DNA from 3 places in the Streptomyces akebiae genome. Region 1 is predicted to be linked to each of the others. Evidence: predicted binding sites of a transcription regulator. Region 1 holds the regulator's gene; each other region holds the start of a gene.
The links. Region 1 encodes HrcA, which represses chaperone genes, less so after heat shock. Its sites were predicted from a motif close to TTNGCACTCNGNNNNNCNGAGTGCNAA; they were not measured.
Positions count from the first base shown of each region.

Region 2: a site for HrcA is predicted at 1,977-2,003, ahead of groL (chaperonin GroEL). Genes of this name have one in related genera too.
Region 3: a site for HrcA is predicted at 4,118-4,144, ahead of groES (co-chaperone GroES). Genes of this name have one in related genera too.

Region 1 covers NZ_CP080647.1:6,832,937-6,839,364, reverse strand. Annotated here, with positions in the region: gene K1J60_RS29480 (nitronate monooxygenase) at 1-871, opposite strand, end outside; gene dnaJ (molecular chaperone DnaJ) at 1,131-2,267, opposite strand; gene hrcA (heat-inducible transcriptional repressor HrcA) at 2,268-3,284, opposite strand; gene K1J60_RS29465 (MBL fold metallo-hydrolase) at 3,674-4,429, shown strand; gene K1J60_RS29460 (DUF3097 domain-containing protein) at 4,471-5,295, shown strand; gene K1J60_RS29455 (Uma2 family endonuclease) at 5,264-5,842, opposite strand; gene hemW (radical SAM family heme chaperone HemW) at 5,943-6,428, opposite strand, start outside.
Region 2 covers NZ_CP080647.1:5,612,444-5,618,871, reverse strand. Annotated here, with positions in the region: gene groL (chaperonin GroEL) at 193-1,815, opposite strand; gene K1J60_RS24240 (cold-shock protein) at 2,194-2,400, opposite strand; gene K1J60_RS24235 (ubiquitin-like small modifier protein 1) at 2,863-3,138, opposite strand; gene thrC (threonine synthase) at 3,258-4,544, opposite strand; SAM riboswitch class I at 4,562-4,719, opposite strand; gene K1J60_RS24225 (glucosyl-3-phosphoglycerate synthase) at 4,851-5,795, shown strand; gene K1J60_RS24220 (alpha,alpha-trehalose-phosphate synthase (UDP-forming)) at 6,024-6,428, shown strand, end outside.
Region 3 covers NZ_CP080647.1:3,978,389-3,984,816, forward strand. Annotated here, with positions in the region: partial or broken gene K1J60_RS16910 (MOSC domain-containing protein) at 1-71, shown strand, start outside; gene K1J60_RS16915 (SDR family NAD(P)-dependent oxidoreductase) at 206-982, shown strand; gene K1J60_RS16920 (ester cyclase) at 1,085-1,792, shown strand; gene K1J60_RS45870 (hypothetical protein) at 1,789-1,923, shown strand; gene groL (chaperonin GroEL) at 1,905-3,533, opposite strand; gene groES (co-chaperone GroES) at 3,663-3,971, opposite strand; gene K1J60_RS16935 (polysaccharide deacetylase family protein) at 4,236-5,174, opposite strand; gene K1J60_RS16940 (polysaccharide deacetylase family protein) at 5,261-6,304, opposite strand.

The DNA of each region.
Region 1 (6,428 bases):
GGGCCGGACGGCCGGAGAAGGCCCGGGTCAGCTCGGTGCGGACGAAGAGGGGGTCGGTGAGGGCCTGCTTGTGCACGGCGTGCGCGCCGGACTCGGCGGTCGCGAGGAACGCCGTGCCGAGCTGGGCCGCGCTCACGCCCGCCGTGAGGAGGGCGGCGATCTGGCTGCCGCGCATGATGCCGCCGGCCGCGACCATCGGCAGCGCCACGGCTTCGCGGACCTGGGCGACGAGCGAGAGCAGACCGATGCCGGCGCGGTCCCGCTCGGGGTCGTCCCGGTGGGTGCCCTGGTGGCCGCCGGCCTCGACGCCCTGGACGATCACGGCGTGGGCCCCGGACCGCTCCACGGCCTGCGCCTCCTCCGCCGAGGTCGCGGTGACCAGGGTGAGGGTGCCCTTGCGGGCGAGGGCGTCGACGACCTCGGGCGTCGGGCAGCCGAAGTGGAACGACACCACGGGCACCGGGTTGTCGAGCAGCACGGCGAGCTTGGCCTCGTAACCGTCGTCGCGTCCGCTGTCCGGGTCGCCCAGCTCGGCGTCGTACCAGGTGGCCTCACCGGCGAGCTGCTCCGCGTAGACCTCGACGGCGGCGGCAGCGGGGGGCGCGGCGTCAGCCACTCCGGTGGAGCCGGTGCTCGCACCGGGGTGCTCCGGCTGCGGCATGAAGAGGTTCACGCCGAAGGGGCGTGAGGTGAGCGCCCGGAGCGCCTTGATCTCCTGGTACATCCCGTCGGCCGTCTTGTACCCGGCGGCGAGGAACCCCAGCCCGCCGGCCTCGGACACGGCGGCGGCCAGCCGCGGCACGGACACACCGCCCGCCATCGGGGCCTGCACGATCGGGAGCGGGACGAGATCGGTCAGTGCGGAGGACATGACGGCATGGTGCCACGGCCTCCGGGTGGAGCCGAATCGGGGGCGGACGCTAGTCGATCGGGTGCGGGTGCGTGGGGGCGGGCCGCGCAGTTCCCCGCGCCCCTGAAAAGCCGGGGCTGCGCCCCGTGCTTTCAGGGGCGCAGCCGGTCGCCTTCAGGCCGCGGGTGGCTGATCTTTCAGGCCCGCAGGGGCCTGATCTTTCAGGGGCGCGGGGAGCTGTGCGAGGAGCCCCACGCGCCCGCAGCCGAACGAACTACGGTCACCGCCCGTTGAACGCGTCCTTCAACCGGGAGAACAGCCCCTGCTGCCCGGGCTGGAACTGCCCCGTGGGCCGCTCCTCACCCCGCAGCGCGGCCAGCTGCCGCAGCAGCCCCTCCTGCTCGGGGTCCAGCTTCGTCGGCGTCTGGACCTCGACGTGGACGATCAGGTCGCCCCGCCCGCCGCCCCGCAGATGCGTGACACCGCGCCCGTGCAGCGGGATCGACTGCCCGGACTGCGTCCCGGGCCGGATGTCGACCTCCTCCAGCCCGTCCAGCGTCTCCAGCGGCACCTTCGTACCGAGCGACGCCGCCGTCATCGGGATCGTCACCGTGCAGTGCAGATCGTCGCCGCGCCGCTGGAACATCGGGTGCGGCAGCTCGTGGATCTCGACGTAGAGGTCACCGGCGGGACCGCCGCCGGGCCCGACCTCGCCCTCACCGGCGAGCTGGATGCGCGTGCCGTTGTCGACACCGGCCGGGATCTTGACCGTGAGCGTCCGCCGCGACCGCACCCGTCCGTCGCCCGCGCACTCGGGGCACGGGTTGGGGACGATCGTGCCGAAGCCCTGGCACTGCGGGCAGGGCCGGGAGGTCATGACCTGGCCGAGGAAGGAACGCGTGACCTGGGAGACCTCACCACGACCGCGACACATGTCACAGGTCTGGGCGGTCGTCCCCGGGGCCGCGCCCTCGCCGCTGCACGTCGCGCAGACGATGGCGGTGTCGACCTGGATGTCCTTCGTCGTACCGAAGGCCGCCTCGTCGAGGTCGATCTCCAGCCGGATCATCGCGTCCTGACCGCGGCGCGTACGCGACCGGGGGCCGCGCTGGGACGCCGTACCGAAGAACGCGTCCATGATGTCCGAGAAGTTCCCGAAGCCACCGGCGCCGAAGCCGCCCGCGCCTCCGCCGCCCGCCTGGGACAGCGGGTCGCCGCCGAGGTCGTAGACCTGCTTCTTCTGCGGGTCCGACAACACCTCGTAGGCGGCGTTGATCTCCTTGAACCGCTCCTGTGTCTTCGGATCGGGATTGACGTCCGGGTGCAGCTCGCGCGCGAGCCTCCGGAACGCCTTCTTGATCTCGTCCTGAGACGCGTCGCGGCGCACGCCGAGCACGGCGTAGTAGTCCGTGGCCACTTAAGACTCCGCCAGGATCTGTCCGACGTACCGTGCCACCGCTCGTACCGCTCCCATCGTTCCCGGATAGTCCATGCGCGTAGGTCCGACCACGCCCAGTTTCGCTACTGCCTCGCCGCCCGAACCGTAACCGACGGAGACGACGGACGTGGAGTTGAGTCCCTCATACGCGTTCTCATGACCGATGCGTACGGTCATGCCCGAATCCCCGGCCTCGCCAAGCAACTTGAGAAGGACGACCTGCTCCTCCAAGGCTTCCAGAACGGGCCGGATGGTGAGGGGGAAGTCATGTCCGAAGCGGGTGAGATTGGCGGTACCGCCGATCATCAGCCGCTCCTCGCTCTCCTCGACGAGTGCCTCCAGCAAGGTGGAGAGCACCGTGGCGACCGTGCCCCGGTCCTCGACGTCGAACGCCTCCGGCAGGTCCTCGACCAGCCTCGGCACATCGGTGAACCGGCGGCCCGCGACCTTGCTGTTGAGGCGGGCGCGCAGATCCGCGAGTGACGTTTCCCCGAAGGGCGCCGGGCAGTCCACCAGCCGCTGCTCCACCCGTCCGGTGTCCGTGATCAGCACGAGCATCAGCCGGGCGGGGGCCAGCGACAGCAGCTCCACGTGCCGCACCGTCGAGCGTGTGAGCGACGGATACTGCACGACGGCGACCTGCCGCGTGAGCTGCGCCAGCAGCCGCACGGTCCGCGCCACCACGTCGTCGAGGTCGACCGCGCCGTCCAGGAAGTTCTGGATGGCGCGCCGCTCGGGCGGGGTCATCGGCTTGACGCCCGCCAGCTTGTCGACGAAGAGCCGGTACCCCTTGTCGGTGGGGATGCGGCCCGCGCTGGTGTGGGGCTGGGCGATGAAGCCCTCGTCCTCCAGCGCCGCCATGTCGTTGCGGACGGTCGCCGGGGAGACCCCGAGGTTGTGCCGCTCCGTGAGCGCCTTGGAACCGACCGGCTCCTCGGTGCCCACGTAGTCCTGGACGATGGCGCGCAGCACCTGGAGCCTGCGTTCACTGAGCATCGCGCACACCTCCAGCTCGCTCTTCCGTGACTCCCCCTTGGCACTCACCGCGGGCGAGTGCCAACACTCCCCGCCCAGTGTACGGCGGTGGGGTACGCCCCCGGCAAGGCCGGTCCAGCCATGTCATGCCGACGTGTACCGACCTGTCCGGCGATGTCGGGCCCCTGCCCGGCCGTCGCCGGGTCCCCTGTCGGCGCGCTTCCTACCGACGGGTACGCGACGACGGGCGCGGTCGGCCGGGGTCCGCCGACCGGCGAGCACGCGGGCGACCACACCGCCCCTCGGCCCGCCCATGGCGACCCCGGAAGCCCTCACGACGGGCCCTCTCCACGGCCTGCCCCCGCCCCCTCCTTCACCGGCTGACGCCGCGCTACAGCTAGCGTCGGGGCATGACGGTGACTTGGGAAGAGTGCGGGTGGCAGGGATTGACGCCACGCGTCGGACGGTGCCGCCTTCCCGGCTGGGACTGCACGGTCGGACTGGTGGCCGGGGACGGTGCGGCCCTCATGATCGACGCGGGTTCCAGCCTGCGGGAAGGCGCGCGGTTGCGCGCCGAGGCGTGGCAGCTGCTCGGTGGCGCCCGTGTGACGCATCTCGCGCTCACCCACCCCCACTTCGACCATGTCTTCGGGGCGGCCGCGTTCGCCGGCGTGGAGGTCTTCGGCGCGGTGGGCGTCGACGGCGTCCTGACCCGTGACCGCGACGTCCTCCGCGCGGACGCCGTGCACCACGGTCTGCCCCCGGCGGACGCCACCGAGGCCGCCGACCTCCTCGTCCTTCCCCGACACCAGGTCTCCGGCGAGTGGACGCTCGACCTGGGCGGCGGCCGTCAGGTGCTGCTGGCGAACGTGGGGCCGGGACACACCGCACACGATCTGGTGGTCCTCGTCCCGGGCACACCGGGCACCGGGGAGTCGGCCGGTTCTCCGGAGGTCGTCTTCTGCGGGGACCTGGTCGAGGAGTCCGGTGACCCCCAGGCCGGCCCCGACGCCGTCCCGTCCCGCTGGCCGGACGCGCTGGACCGTCTGCTGGCCCTCGGCGGCGAGGACGCGCTGTACGTGCCCGGCCACGGGGCGGTGGTGGACGCGGCCTTCGTGCGGGCCCAACGCGACGCCCTGGCCCGGCGCTTCGGCGTGTCGGGCTGAGTACGGAGCATCCGGGCGCCGCTTCTCCTATCGTCATCCGAATGCGCCAGTACTCACCCGACCTGACCCCTCCCTGGAAGAAGCCCAAGCCGGCCCCCGAGGTCCCGGCCGACCCCGGACTGGTCGTCGAGGAGCCCACCACCGGCTTCTGCGGCGCGGTCGTCCGCTGCGAGGCGGGCACGGTGACGCTGGAGGACCGCTTCGGCAAGCACCGGGTGTTCCCGCTGGAGCCGCGGGGGTTCCTGCTGGAGGGGCGGGTGGTGACGCTGGTCCGCCCCGCGTCGTCGGCCCCCGCCCGCCCGTCCCGCACGGCTTCCGGCTCGGTGGCCGTCCCGGGCGCCCGCGCGCGCGTGGCCCGGGCGGGCCGCATCTATGTCGAGGGCCGCCACGACGCGGAACTCGTCGAGAAGGTCTGGGGCGACGATCTGCGCATCGAGGGCGTGGTGGTGGAGTACCTGGAGGGTGTGGACGACCTGCCCGCGATCGTCGCGGAGTTCGCACCCGGGCCGGACGCCCGTCTCGGCGTCCTGGTCGACCATCTGGTCCCGGGCAGCAAGGAGTCACGCATCGCCGCGTCGGTGACCAGCGAGCACGCGCTCGTCGTGGGTCACCCGTACATCGACATCTGGGAGGCGGTGAAGCCGTCGTCGGTGGGCATCGCGGCGTGGCCGCGCGTGCCGCGCGGGCAGGACTGGAAGACGGGGGTGTGCCGGGCGCTGGGGTGGCCCGCGGAGAACACGGGGGCGGTGTGGCAGGCGATTCTGGCGCGGGTCGGCTCCTACAGGGATCTGGAGCCGGAGTTGCTGGGGAGGGTGGAGGAGTTGATCGACTTCGTCACGGCAGCCGGTGAAGCCTCACCCCGGTGACCGTCCCGAACTCGCTCGTGTCCAGCTTCAGGTCGAGCGATTCGAGCACCACCGGATCACCGAACTTGGTGATCCACTGTCCACGGTAGTCAGCTTGGTCCCCCTCTCCTACCGGGTCGGTCAAGAGAACGCAGTGCGCCACAATGGGGTCGACGATCAGATAAGCGGGGATCTTGCCTGCCGCGTAGATAGATCGCTTGACGCCGTAGTCCCGGTCGACACTCGTTTTCGAGACCACCTCGACCACCAAGGTGGCCAACTGAGAGGGAACCAGATTCCCCGAGGCCGGAGCCACCCCGCGTTCCATCACGAGCAGGTCCGGAATGGGCTCGCTGGCTTCGCCGATGATGTCGACATCCGTCGTCTGGAGCCGTTCCCAGCGCTTACGCGGGATCTGGTCCTGCACGTCCGCCACGATCCGGTTGTGCACCAGATCGGGAGCAGCCATCATCACGATTTCCCCCCGGAGGAGCTCGACCTTGACGCCCTCGGGAGGCTCAAGCTCCTCGAAGTACTTGGTCATTCCGCGCTCGTCCACAGCGGTCATCTCCGTGGCCCTCCACATCCGCCGCGTACTTTTAGCGGCAGCCTATGAACCAGATTAGGTACCGAACCCCTGTTGCGCAGGGATTCACCCACCCGAGTGATCAGTCCACCAGATCCCGCACCACCGCGTCCGCCAGCAACCGCCCCCGCAGCGTCAGCACCGCGCGCCCCTCCTCGTACGGCCCCGCCTCCAGCAGCCCGTCGGAGAGCGCGCGCTCGGCGGCCGCGAGGCCTGCCTCGCGCAGCAAGGACAGCGGGCACCCCTCCCGCAGCCGCAGCTCCAGCAGGATGCGCTCGACGCGGCGGTCCTCGTCCGCCAATAGTTCACGCCCGGCGCCCGGCGACTTCCCCGCCGCCAGCGCGCCCGCGTACGCGCCGGGGTGCTTGACGTTCCACCAGCGCACGCCGCCGACGTGGCTGTGGGCGCCCGGTCCCGCGCCCCACCAGTCGGCGCCCCGCCAGTACAGCTCGTTGTGGAGGCACCGCCCGGCGTCGGACGTGGCCCAGTTGGAGACCTCGTACCAGTCGAACCCGGCGGCCGAGAGCGTCTCCTCGGCGATGAGGTAGCGGTCGGCGTGCACGTCGTC
Region 2 (6,428 bases), 1.2 Mb from region 1:
CGCATATAGCGCGCGCCTCTCCGCACAACCACACGACCGGCCACAGGATTCCGCCCCCGCTCCCGCGTCCACTGTGACCCCGAGCACACCACGTTTCCGGCCCGCGACGTGCCGGAAACGCCCGAGGGCGGCACCCCCTGTCTCCAGGGGGTGCCGCCCTCGGTGCGAAGGACGGTGATCGACCGGGGTCGATCAGAAGTCCATGTCACCGCCCGGCATGCCGCCGCCGGCGGGCGCGGCGGACTTCTCCGGCTTGTCGGCGATGACGGCCTCGGTGGTGAGGAAGAGCGCGGCGATGGAGGCGGCGTTCTGCAGGGCAGAGCGCGTGACCTTCGCCGGGTCGATGATGCCGGAGGCGATCATGTCGACGTACTCACCGGTCGCGGCGTTGAGGCCGTGGCCGACCTGGAGGTTGCGGACCTTCTCCACGACGACGCCACCCTCGAGACCACCGTTGACGGCGATCTGCTTGAGCGGGGCCTCCAGCGCGAGCTTCACGGCGTTGGCGCCGGTCGCCTCGTCACCCTCCAGCTCCAGCTTCTCGAAGACCTGGGAGGCCTGCAGCAGGGCCACGCCACCACCGGCGACGATGCCCTCCTCGACGGCCGCCTTCGCGTTGCGAACGGCGTCCTCGATGCGGTGCTTGCGCTCCTTGAGCTCCACCTCGGTCGCGGCACCGGCCTTGATGACGGCCACGCCGCCCGCGAGCTTCGCCAGGCGCTCCTGGAGCTTCTCGCGGTCGTAGTCCGAGTCGCTGTTCTCGATCTCGGCGCGGATCTGGTTGACCCGGCCGGCGACCTGGTCCGTGTCACCGGAGCCGTCGACGATGGTGGTCTCGTCCTTGGTGATGACGACCTTGCGGGCGCGGCCCAGGAGGTCCAGGGTCGCGTTCTCCAGCTTGAGGCCGACCTCCTCGGAGATGACCTCGCCGCCCGTGAGGATGGCGATGTCGCCGAGCATGGCCTTGCGGCGGTCACCGAAGCCCGGGGCCTTGACGGCGACGGACTTGAAGGTGCCACGGATCTTGTTGACGACCAGGGTCGACAGGGCCTCGCCCTCGACGTCCTCGGCGATGATCAGCAGCGGCTTGCCCGACTGCATGACCTTCTCCAGGAGCGGGAGCAGGTCCTTGACGTTGCTGACCTTGGAGTTGGCGATGAGGATGTAGGGGTCCTCCAGGACCGCCTCCATGCGCTCCATGTCGGTCGCGAAGTACGCCGAGATGTAGCCCTTGTCGAAGCGCATGCCCTCGGTGAGCTCGAGCTCCAGACCGAAGGTCTGCGACTCCTCGACGGTGATGACGCCTTCCTTGCCGACCTTGTCCATGGCCTCGGCGATGAGCTCGCCGATCTGGGTGTCGGCGGCGGAGATGGAGGCCGTGGAGGCGATCTGCTCCTTGGTCTCGACCTCCTTGGCCTGGTCGAGCAGGGCACCGGAGACGGCCTCGACGGCCTTCTCGATACCGCGCTTGAGGGCCATCGGGTTGGCGCCGGCGGCTACGTTGCGCAGGCCTTCCTTGACCAGGGCCTGGGCGAGGACGGTCGCGGTGGTCGTACCGTCACCGGCGACGTCGTCCGTCTTCTTGGCGACTTCCTTGACCAGCTCGGCGCCGATCTTCTCGTACGGGTCCTCGAGCTCGATCTCCTTGGCGATGGAGACACCATCGTTGGTGATCGTGGGGGCGCCCCACTTCTTCTCGAGGACGACGTTCCGGCCCTTGGGGCCGAGCGTCACCTTGACGGCGTCCGCGAGCTGGTTCATGCCGCGCTCGAGGCCGCGCCGCGCCTCCTCGTCGAACGCGATGATCTTGGCCATGTGAAGTGGTCCTCCCGGACTGGGGTGGATTGCTCCGGACCGCGCTGGCGCCCGCGACGGACGGCCTGCCTGCCTCGTGGTTCCTTGCCCCACCCGGCCTGCGGGCCTCACCGACCCGGTCCTCGTTGTCACTCTCACCTTCAGAGTGCTAACGCCAATGATTAGCACTCGACCATGCCGAGTGCAAGCGGCTCTCGATGATCCGCAGGTGAACGCGCCCCCGCGCGCCCCGTCGACAGACCCACGCCGCGGCCCGGATCAGCCCGTGCGCCTGCCGGGCCGGCGGCCCCACACACGAGAGGGCTCGCACCCCGAAACGGGGTGCGAGCCCTCCCATGAAGAACGAAGAACGTCGCTGCGTTGAACCCGGCGCGTACTTCAGCCGGCCGCCAGTCGGACCATGTCCGCCTGCGGCCCCTTCTGACCCTGCGAGATCTCGAACTCGACCCGCTGGCCCTCTTCCAGGGTGCGGTAACCGTCCATCTGGATCGCGCTGTAGTGGACGAAAACATCCGCACCACCGTCGACCGCGATGAAGCCGTACCCCTTCTCCGCGTTGAACCACTTGACGGTGCCCTGAGCCATGCCTAACTCCCCTATTACTGGCCCTTGCACAGATCCACACTTCGCGGATCCGGGTCAGACCTCACCCCCCAACGGTTGGGGGTGTGCGCCGGAACGCGTCGACCGCGGCCGAATGTATCTGTCCAACTGCCCTCTGCAACAGGTCAATCGGACGAGAATTCTGGACACGACCGGTCGGGAATGTACGAACAATTCGCCCGAATTCAGGGCAAGTCGGGCCCCACAAAAGGAACGAAATACGCAAAAGGCCTGCACACTTTGGCTACTTCATATAGGGCGTGCGGCGCGATCAAATATGCGACCGGCAAGGAATCACTACGGCGATCGGACCGGGTTCCCCAACTCTACAGTGCTCAACCATAGAGAATTGCCCCCTCCGCTTCTCTCACGGAGGGGGCAATTCGATGAACTCTCGGTAATCAAAGTTACCGACGGTTACTACCGACCGGTACGGCGCGGCGGTCAGCCACCGGCGACCGCGGGAATGATCGACACACCCGCACCGTCCGGCGTGGCCGTCTCCAGGCCCTGCTCGAACCGGACATCGTCGTCATTCACGTACACATTCACGAAACGCCGCAACTTGCCCTGATCGTCGAGCACCCGGGCGGCGATCCCGTTGTGGTTCTTCTCCAGATCGGCGATGACCTCGCCGAGGGTCGCCCCTTCGGCACTCACCTCGGCCTGGCCCCCGGTGTAGGTGCGAAGGATGGTCGGAATGCGGACGTTGACGCTCATGACTTGTGACCTCCGGTCGGTGCAGAAGAGTTGGGGGGCGGGACCGTGCTCAATGGGCGGCTACCGCCGCGTGGGCGCGACCAGCCCCCACGGACCCGCGGACGAACGACTGGCAGCCCTTACGCGAGACCGGCCGCACGGAACGAATCGAGGTTGGGCCGAATGGTCGCGGTGAGTCCGGTCCCGGCCACCGCGTCCAGCGTCTTCAGGCCGTCCCCGGTGTTGAGCACGACCGTGGTCAGCGTCGGGTCGAGAACGCCGTCCTCGATCAGCTTCTTCGTCACTCCGACGGTCACCCCGCCCGCGGTCTCCGCGAAGATCCCCTCGGTCCGCGCCAGCAGCTTGATCGCGTCGACGACCTGCTCGTCCGTCACGTCCTCCACGGCCCCGCCGGTCCGCCGCGCGATGTCCAGCACATACGGCCCGTCCGCCGGGTTGCCGATCGCGAGCGACTTGGCGATGGTGTTCGGCTTCTGGGGGCGCACCACGTCGTGTCCGGCCTTGAAGGCCACCGACACCGGCGAACACCCCTCGGCCTGCGCGCCGAAGATCTTGTAGGGCTTGTCCTCGACGAGCCCGAGCTTGATCAGCTCCTGCAGACCCTTGTCGATCTTCGTGAGCTGCGACCCGGAGGCGATCGGCACGACCAGCTGGTCCGGGAGCTGCCAGCCGAGCTGCTCGCAGATCTCGTACGCGAGCGTCTTCGACCCCTCCGCGTAGTACGGCCGCAGGTTGACGTTGACGAAGCCCCAGCCCTCACCGGCCGGGTCGCCGATCAGCTCGGAACAGAAGCGGTTCACGTCGTCGTAGTTGCCTTCGATGCCGACGAGCTCGCCGCCGTAGATCGCGGCCATGACGACCTTGCCCTGCTCCAGGTCGTGCGGGATGAACACGCAGGACCGGAAGCCGGCGCGGGCGGCGGCGGCGCCGACGGCACCGGCCAGGTTGCCCGTGGAGGAGCAGGACAGGGTGGTGAAGCCGAAGGCGCGGGCCGCCTCCAGGGCCTGGGCGACGACCCGGTCCTTGAAGGAGTGCGTCGGGTTGCCGGAGTCGTCCTTGACGAAGAGCTTGCCGGCGTCGACACCGAGCGCGGCGGCCAGGTTGTCGGCCTTGACGAGCTGGGTCCAGCCGGGGTTGATGTTCGGCTTGGTGGCCACGTCCGCCGGGACGGGCAGGAGCGGCGCGTACCGCCAGATGTTCGCGGGACCGGACTCGATCCGCTTGCGCAGCTCGTCCGTTTCGTAGGCGGAGTAGTCGTACGCGATCTCCAGGGGCCCGAAACACTCCTCGCAGGCGAAGACCGGCCCGAGGGATACGCGGTGACCGCATTCACGGCAGCTCAGTGCGGCGGCGGGGCCGAGGTCTACTGTGGAGTCGGTGGTGCTTGCAACTGTCTGCGCAGCCATGGAGGCGAGGCCCTTTCTCCTCATCTTCCTCACGACGCACTTCGCCGTGAGACGGATTTGGCACCTTCCCTAGCCGGGAGCCTCGCGGTTGCGATCGACGGTGATCGCCACGAGACCGGCTGGAGGGTTGCCGGGGCTTCATCGGGCCGTATCCCTCTGCCCCTCTGGATGAGCGGTATTTGGTTGTATACGCCGACGAGCCGCGACATGCGATGGTCACCAGCGTTGTCCAAGACTGTAACCGAAGGCCAGGACAGTTGAGAGAGCCGTCCGAACCGCGAGATGAACGCAGAGGAGCCGCGCACTGTGCTGAAGGAAGTCGAGCGCTGGCTGAGTACCCGCTCCTGGTCCATGGCCGACCGCCCGCTCCACCGGATCATGGCCGCGAAACGAGCCACGGGGCAGACGGTCAGCGTCGTCCTGCCCGCGCTGAACGAAGAGGCAACGGTCGGCGACATCGTCGCGATCATCCGCCACGACCTGATGCGGCAGGTGCCGCTCGTCGACGAGATCGTGGTCGTCGACTCCGGGTCCACCGACCGGACGTCCCAGGTCGCGGCGGCCGCCGGAGCCAGGGTCGTCCACCGTGACGACATCCTGCCCCGCGTCCCGGCCGTGCCCGGCAAGGGCGAGGTCCTGTGGCGGTCGTTGCTGGTGACGTCCGGCGACATCGTCTGCTTCATCGACGCGGACCTCAAGGAGTTCTCGTCGGACTTCGTCTCCGGGATCGTCGGCCCGCTGCTCACCGACCCCGGTGTCGACCTCGTCAAGGCGATGTACGACCGCCCCCTCGGATCCGCCGCCGGCCAGGGCGGCCGTGTGACGGAACTCATGGCCCGCCCCCTGCTCAACATGCACTGGCCCCAGCTGGCCGGCTTCGTCCAGCCGCTCGGCGGCGAGTACGCCGCCCGGCGCTCGCTGCTGGAGCGGCTGCCCTTCCCGGTGGGCTACGGCATCGAGCTGGGCATGCTGGTCGACGCACTGCACCTGGTCGGCCTCGACGCGCTCGCCCAGGTCGACGTGGGCGTCCGCAAACACCGCCACCAGGACGGGGCGGCGCTGGGCCGCATGTCCGCGGCGATCTATCGCACCGCCCAGCTGCGGCTGGCCCGGGGTCACCTGATCCGGCCGGTGCTGACGCAGTTCGAGCGGGGACGGGAAGGGTTCGAGCCGCGCACGTACTCGGTGGACCTGGAGGAACGGCCGCCGATGGTGGAGATAGGGGAGTACGCGGAGCGAAAGGCCGCTTGAGGAGGTGGGGGTGCCTCTTTCGTCGGCGGGTGCGGGTGAGTGGGGCTTCTCGCGCCCCTGAAAAGCTCGGGGCGCAGCCCCTGCTTTTCAGGGGCGCGGGGAACTGCGCGACAAGCCCCCACTCACCCGCACCCGACCACCGAACAGGCACCCCCCACCCCACCAGTCACCCGGTACTCGGCCGAACCGTACGTTTGACCGGCGAACCCAAGGGCTAGGTTGAGCCGTATGGCATCGACGCACAGCGCGCGGATCCTCGTCGCCTCCAACCGGGGCCCCATCACGTACACCGAGGACGAATCCGGCGCCCTCACAGCGAAGCGTGGCGGTGGCGGCCTCGTCTCGGGGCTCTCCGCGATCGACTCGGAGGCGGGCGCCGTCTGGGTGTGCTCCGCCCTCGGCGACGGCGACCGCGAGGCCGTACGCCGCGGTGTCGGCGAGCCCGGGGTCCGCATGCTCGACATCCCCGCCGACGTGCACCACGCCGCGTACAACGGCGTCGCCAACTCCACGCTGTGGTTCGTGCACCACATGCTCTACCAGACCCCGCTGGAACCGTCCTTCGACGCGGAGTTCCGGCGCCAGTGGGCGTCGTACGAGACGTACAACCGGGCCTTCGCCGAGGCGCTCGCC
Region 3 (6,428 bases), 2.9 Mb from region 1:
TGGCGGCGGGTGAGGCACTGCATACGGAGCTGTTGGAGGTGGCGCGGAAGTACGTGGCGAAGCAGGGGTGACGGGCCGGTCGGGGGCAGGGGGCCGGTGAAGCCGCCACGCCGGTGCGGGTGTTCACCGGGGTGCCGGCGAACTGGCTGGTGAACGTGCGGTGGAGCAATCGGACGCGCACCCTCCAGGTCACTACGCTTGCGCCATGACAACGGCTCTGATTACGGGATCGACCGCGGGGATCGGTGCCGCCTTCGCGCGGCGCCTGGCGGCGGACGGGCACAACCTGGTGCTGGTGGCGCGTGACACCAAGCGGCTGCGGGAGCAGGCGACCGAGTTGCACGACCGGCACGGCATCGAGGCGGAGGTGCTGACGGCGGACCTCGCGACGGACGACGGCATCGAGACGGTGGCGCGGCGGCTGGCGGACCGGAAGAACCCGGTCGACCTGCTGATCAACAACGCCGGCTTCGGCAACAAGGGCCGTTACCTCGATGTCGCCATGGCCGACGAGCTGCGGATGCTCAAGGTCCACTGCGAGGCGGTCCTGCGCCTCACCTCGGCGGCCGCCGAGGCCATGCGTGAGCGCGGCCGGGGTGGTGTGGTGAACGTGGCGTCGGTCGCGGCCTTCGTGCCGCGCGGCACGTACGGGGCGTCGAAGGCGTGGGTCGTGCAGTTCACCCAGGGTGCCGCGCGCGATCTGGCCGGCACCGGGGTGCGGCTGATGGCCCTCTGCCCCGGCTTCGTCCGTACCGAGTTCCACGACCGGGCCGGCATGGGCACCGACAACATCCCCTCCTGGATGTGGCTCGACGCCGACAAGCTCGTCACCGCCGCCCTCGCCGACCTCGCCCGCGGCAGGTCCGTCTCCATCCCGGACCCCCGCTACAAGGCCCTGATGGGTGTGGTGAAGGTGGTGCCTCGCGGGCTGCTGGGCGGGATCACCTCGAAGACGGGACGGAAGTACGGGCCGCAGCAGTAGCGGTTCGGTCCCCGGGAACGCTCCAGCGGGTGAGAGGGCGGCGTCCCGGCGCGACAATGGAGCTGTTCATCCGGACCCAGGGGGGTCGGGAGGCGGTGTGTCATGACATTCGTGCAGCTCATCGACTGCAGGACCAGCCGGTTCGACGAGATGAACCGGCTGATGGACACCTGGGTGGAGCAGACCAAGGGAAAGCGGACCGCTACGCACAGCGTGATCGGCAAGGACCGCTCGGACGGGTCGCACCTCGTGGAGATCGTGGAGTTCCCCTCGTACGAGGAGGCGATGCGGAACTCCGGGCTGCCGGAGACGGAGCGGATCTTCCAGGAGATGGTGGCGCTGTGCGACGAGATGCCCACGTTCACCGATCTGGACGTGGTGCGCGACGAGCAGTTGTACGCGGCCACCGCGCGGCGGTTCCTCGCGACCATCGCCACGAAGGGCGAACTGCCGCCGCTCCACGATCTGCTCGTGGAGGACTACCACGACCACGTTCCCTCCGGGGAGCCCGACGCCATCGGGATGGACGCGTTCAGGCGGACCTGCGAGGAGTGGCGGCGCGGCTTCGACTTCGAGTTCACCGTGGAGGACCAGATCGCGCAGGGTGACCGGGTGTGCACCCGGTGGACCTGGGACGCGACCCACAAGGGGGACTTCGTCGGGATTCCGGCCAGTGGACGGACGGTCCGGATGACGGGGACGGTCATTCACCGGTGCGCGTCCGACGGGAAGATCGCCGAGGGCTGGTGGGAGTACGACCGGCTCGGGCTGATGGGTCAGTTGGGCGCGCTCGACGACCTGGAGAAGTGACCTGGAGGACCGGCCCGGCGAAGGAGGCGGTGACGCGGGGCGGTGACGCGGGAAGGCCCGGCACCCCTCGCGGGGTGCCGGGCCTCGCCTACGGCTTCACCGACGTCGTACGTCAGTGGGAGTGGCCGTGACCGTGGCCGTGGCCCGCGTCGGCCGGCTCCTCTTCCTTCTTCTCGACGACCAGGGTCTCGGTCGTGAGGAGGAGGGAGGCGATGGAGGCGGCGTTCTCCAGGGCGGAGCGGGTGACCTTGACCGGGTCGATGACGCCCTGCTTGACCAGGTCGCCGTACTCGCCGGTGGCGGCGTTGAAGCCCTGGCCCTTGTCGAGCTCGGCGACCTTGGAGGTGATGACGTAGCCCTCCAGGCCGGCGTTCTCGGCGATCCAGCGCAGCGGCTCGACGGCGGCCTTGCGGACGACCGCGACACCCGTGGCCTCGTCGCCGGTCTTGCCGAGGTTGCCCTCCAGGACCTTCACGGCGTGGACGAGCGCGGAGCCACCACCGGAGACGATGCCCTCCTCGACCGCGGCGCGGGTCGCGGAGATGGCGTCCTCCAGACGGTGCTTCTTCTCCTTCAGCTCCACCTCGGTGGCGGCGCCGACCTTGATGACGCACACGCCGCCGGCCAGCTTGGCGAGGCGCTCCTGGAGCTTCTCGCGGTCCCAGTCGGAGTCCGTGTTCTCGATCTCGGCCTTGATCTGGGCGACGCGGCCCTGGACCGCACCGGAGTCACCGGCGCCGTCGACGATCGTGGTGTCGTCCTTGGTGACGGTGACGCGGCGGGCGGAGCCGAGCACGTCGAGACCGACCTGGTCGAGCTTGAGGCCGACCTCCTCGGAGATGACCTCGGCGCCGGTCAGCGTCGCCATGTCCTGCAGCATCGCCTTGCGACGGTCGCCGAAGCCGGGGGCCTTGACGGCGACCGCGTTGAAGGTGCCGCGGATCTTGTTGACGACCAGGGTCGACAGGGCCTCGCCCTCGACGTCCTCGGCGATGATCAGCAGCGGCTTGGAGGCGTTGGCCTGGATGACCTTCTCCAGCAGCGGCAGCAGGTCGGCGATGGAACCGATCTTGCCCTGGTGGATGAGGATGTACGGGTCGTCGAGGACGGCCTCCATACGCTCCTGGTCCGTCACGAAGTACGGCGACAGGTAGCCCTTGTCGAAGGCCATGCCCTCGGTGAAGTCCAGCTCCAGACCGAAGGTGTTGGACTCCTCGACGGTGATGACACCGTCCTTGCCGACCTTGTCCATCGCCTCGGCGATGAGCTCGCCGACCTGCGTGTCCTGGGCGGACAGACCGGCGACGGCGGCGATGTCGGACTTCTCGTCGATCGGGCGGGCGGTCGCGAGGAGCTCCTCGGAGACCGCGGCGACGGCGGCGTCGATGCCCTTCTTCAGGGCGGCCGGGGAGGCACCGGCGGCGACGTTCTTCAGGCCCTCGCGCACCAGAGCCTGGGCGAGCACGGTGGCGGTGGTGGTGCCGTCACCAGCGATGTCGTTGGTCTTGGTCGCCACCTCCTTCACCAGCTGGGCACCGAGGTTCTCGTACGGGTCCTCGACCTCGACCTCGCGGGCGATGGTCACACCGTCGTTGGTGATGGTGGGGGCGCCGAACTTCTTGTCGATGACGACGTTGCGGCCCTTGGGGCCGATCGTCACCTTGACCGTGTCGGCAAGCTTGTTGACGCCGCGCTCGAGGGCGCGACGGGCGTCCTCGTCGAACTTCAGGATCTTCGCCATGGGAGCGGTTCAGCCCTCTCGGAAAACGTGGGTGAAACGAACTGCGCCCCCGACGCCCGGCTGATTAGTGGTCGCGGGGGCCAAGGGCGCAGCTCAAAAGCAAGGTGCTTCGGTGAGGAAGCGGGCGAACTACTTCTCGACGATCGCGAGCACGTCGCGAGCCGAGAGGACGAGGTACTCCTCGCCGTTGTACTTCACCTCGGTGCCGCCGTACTTGCTGTACAGCACGATGTCGCCGACGGAGACGTCGAGCGGCAGCCGCTGGCCGTCCTCGAAGCGGCCCGGACCCACGGCGAGGACGACGCCCTCCTGGGGCTTCTCCTTCGCGGTGTCCGGGATGACCAGGCCAGAGGCGGTGGTCTGCTCGGCGTCGAGCGGCTGGACCACAATGCGGTCCTCGAGCGGCTTGATGGCAACCTTGGAGCTGGTGGTCGTCACGATCCGACCTCCCCCTTCGGAGATCTCACGGGGTTAACTGTCTGAGGTGGCGACCAGGTGGATCCGTCGTCGCGGGTGCCGGACCTGCCCGTCGCGTTGTTGGCACTCTCCCGGGGGGAGTGCCAGACCTGAGACTATGACCGCGATTAGCACTCGGTCAAGCGGACTGCTAATCGAGCGGGTTGCGGCGGGTCGTCGGGCGGGGTGCGGGAGGGTCCCGGTGCGGGGTGCGGGAGGGTCGCCCATCCGGTTGTGGCGGGGCGTTCAGAGGTAGTCCTCCAGGCGGCCGACCGTCAGGCCCTGCTCCTGGACGCGGCGCAGCAGCCGGGTCGTCATCTCCGTGAGGGTGGTGCCCTTCAGCTGGTCCGGGCCCCGGAAGCCGGCGAGGACGATGTCGCCGGGGCGGAGGCGGTGGCCGACGGCGTAGCGGAGGTCGTGGATCTGCATGGACGCGCGCCACAGGACGACCGCGGAGAGGCCGCAGTCGGCGGCCGCGCGGAGCGTGGTGCTGTCGTAGACGCCGTAGGGCGGGCGGAAGAGGGTCGGCCGGACGCCGAAGCGCTGCTTGAGCTTGTTCTGCTGGCCGCAGATCTCGGCGCGCTGTCCGGCGTACGGCAGGCCGCGCAGGGCGGTGTGGTCGAGCGTGTGGTTCTGCACGGTCGCGCCGACCGCCCGCAGCCGTGCGAAGTGGCCGTATCCGGGTCCCACGACACTGTCCGTCAGGAACATGCTCACCGGCAGCCGCAGCTCACGCACCATGTCGACGAACCGGGGGTCCTTCTCGGCCCCGTCGTCGTACGTGAGGAAGACGACCTTGTCCCGGGTGGGGACGCGATCGACGACGGGCAGCGGGCCCGGCCCGGCAGCGCGGGGCAGGGGCCGTCGGTCGGGGTGCTCGGGCGCGGGGGCGAGGGGGGCGGGGAGGCCCCAGCGGCGGTGCGGGGGTGGTGATGCGTGGGGGTGGAGGTGGGGGCGCGGATGGGTGTGCGTGCGGGCGGGGTTGTGCGCGCGGGGGTGGGGAGGTGCGGGGCTGTGGTTCGCGGGTCCGCCCGCGCCGGGCGCGGGGGCCGTCGGGGCCGGTGCCTGCGCCGGGTCTCGGCCCCGCCCCGGCGCTTCGGTCCCCGGCCCCGAGCCCGTGGCGTCGGCCGCGCATCCGGCGAGAAGCAGAGCGGCGAGGGCCGTGAGGGCGGAGAGGACGGTCAGGGCGCGGGCGCCGGGCGTGCGGGCCGGTGGGACGCGCGTCCCCCGGCGCCCCCTCCGGTGCGCCCTTCGCCCGCCTCCGTCGGCCCTCACAGGTAGTCCTCCAACCTCGCCACCGCGTACCCCTCTGCGGTGACCAGGTTCAGGAAGCGGCGGATCATGTCGGGCATGGTGCCCTTCCATTCGGACGTGCCCCGGAAGTGGCTGAGGACGATGTCGCCGGGGCGGAGTTCACGGTTCGCCTCGCGGTAGTCCCAGCGGTCGACGAAGACCTCCTCGTTCCACAGGGGGACGGCCTCGATGCCGCAGGTCCTGGCGGCGCGGAGGGTGTCCCGGTCGTAGCTGCCGTACGGCGGCCGGAAGAGGGTGGGCCGGGTCCCGTACCGCTTCTCGATCACGTCCTGCATCCCGCAGATCTCGTGCTTCTGCGCGGCGTAGGAGAGCGTGGGCAGGTGGCGGTGGCGGAGGGTGTGGTTGTGGAGGGCGACGCCACGGTCCCGCATCCGCTCGAAGTAGCCGTAGTCCTCCTTGATCAGGTAGTCGCTGAGGAAGGCGGTGTACGGGATCCGCAGGTCGGTCATCATCCGCAGGAACGCCGGGTCCTTCTCGGCGCCGTCGTCGATGGTCAGGAAGACGACCTTCTGACGGGTGGGGACGGTGGTGAAGACCGGAGGGAGGCCGTCCTCGACATGACCGTCGACCTCGAACCCCTTGCGGGTCCTCAGCTCGGGCTTCGTCGCCGGCGGCGCGGGCGCGCTCAGCGGCACCCTCGCGAGCCCCCAGCGCTTCGCGGCGGCGACCCGCGCGGCGTGCGCCCGGCGCACCTTCCCGGCGTACGTGTCGAGCGCCCGGGCTGCGGGCGCGTCGAGCTGCCGCCCACCGTGCTGCCGCGCCCTGCCCTGCCCGCGCTGCTGGCCGTGTGCGGGCCCGGCGGTCCCGGCGGTCGGCCCTGCCTCGGCGGCGCCTCGGCGCCCGGCGGAGCCCCGCTCCGAGGCCTCCTCGGCGCCTCCCCCGCCGCACCCGGACACGACGGCCGCGAGGGCGAGCAGCGCGATGCCGCCACGGACGCCTGACCTCCCCCTCCCGATCGACCACTTCGCGTTCTTTACATCATTTTGTCGTACGAATCGCATGGCGCCGCATCCTCGCAGGGCGGCCCGCCTCCACCGCCCCGACACCGCCACCGTCCCCCGACCATCCACCGACTGGCCCACACCGCCCTCCCCCTGGCCCCCGCCCCGGCCCCCTGACCGACAA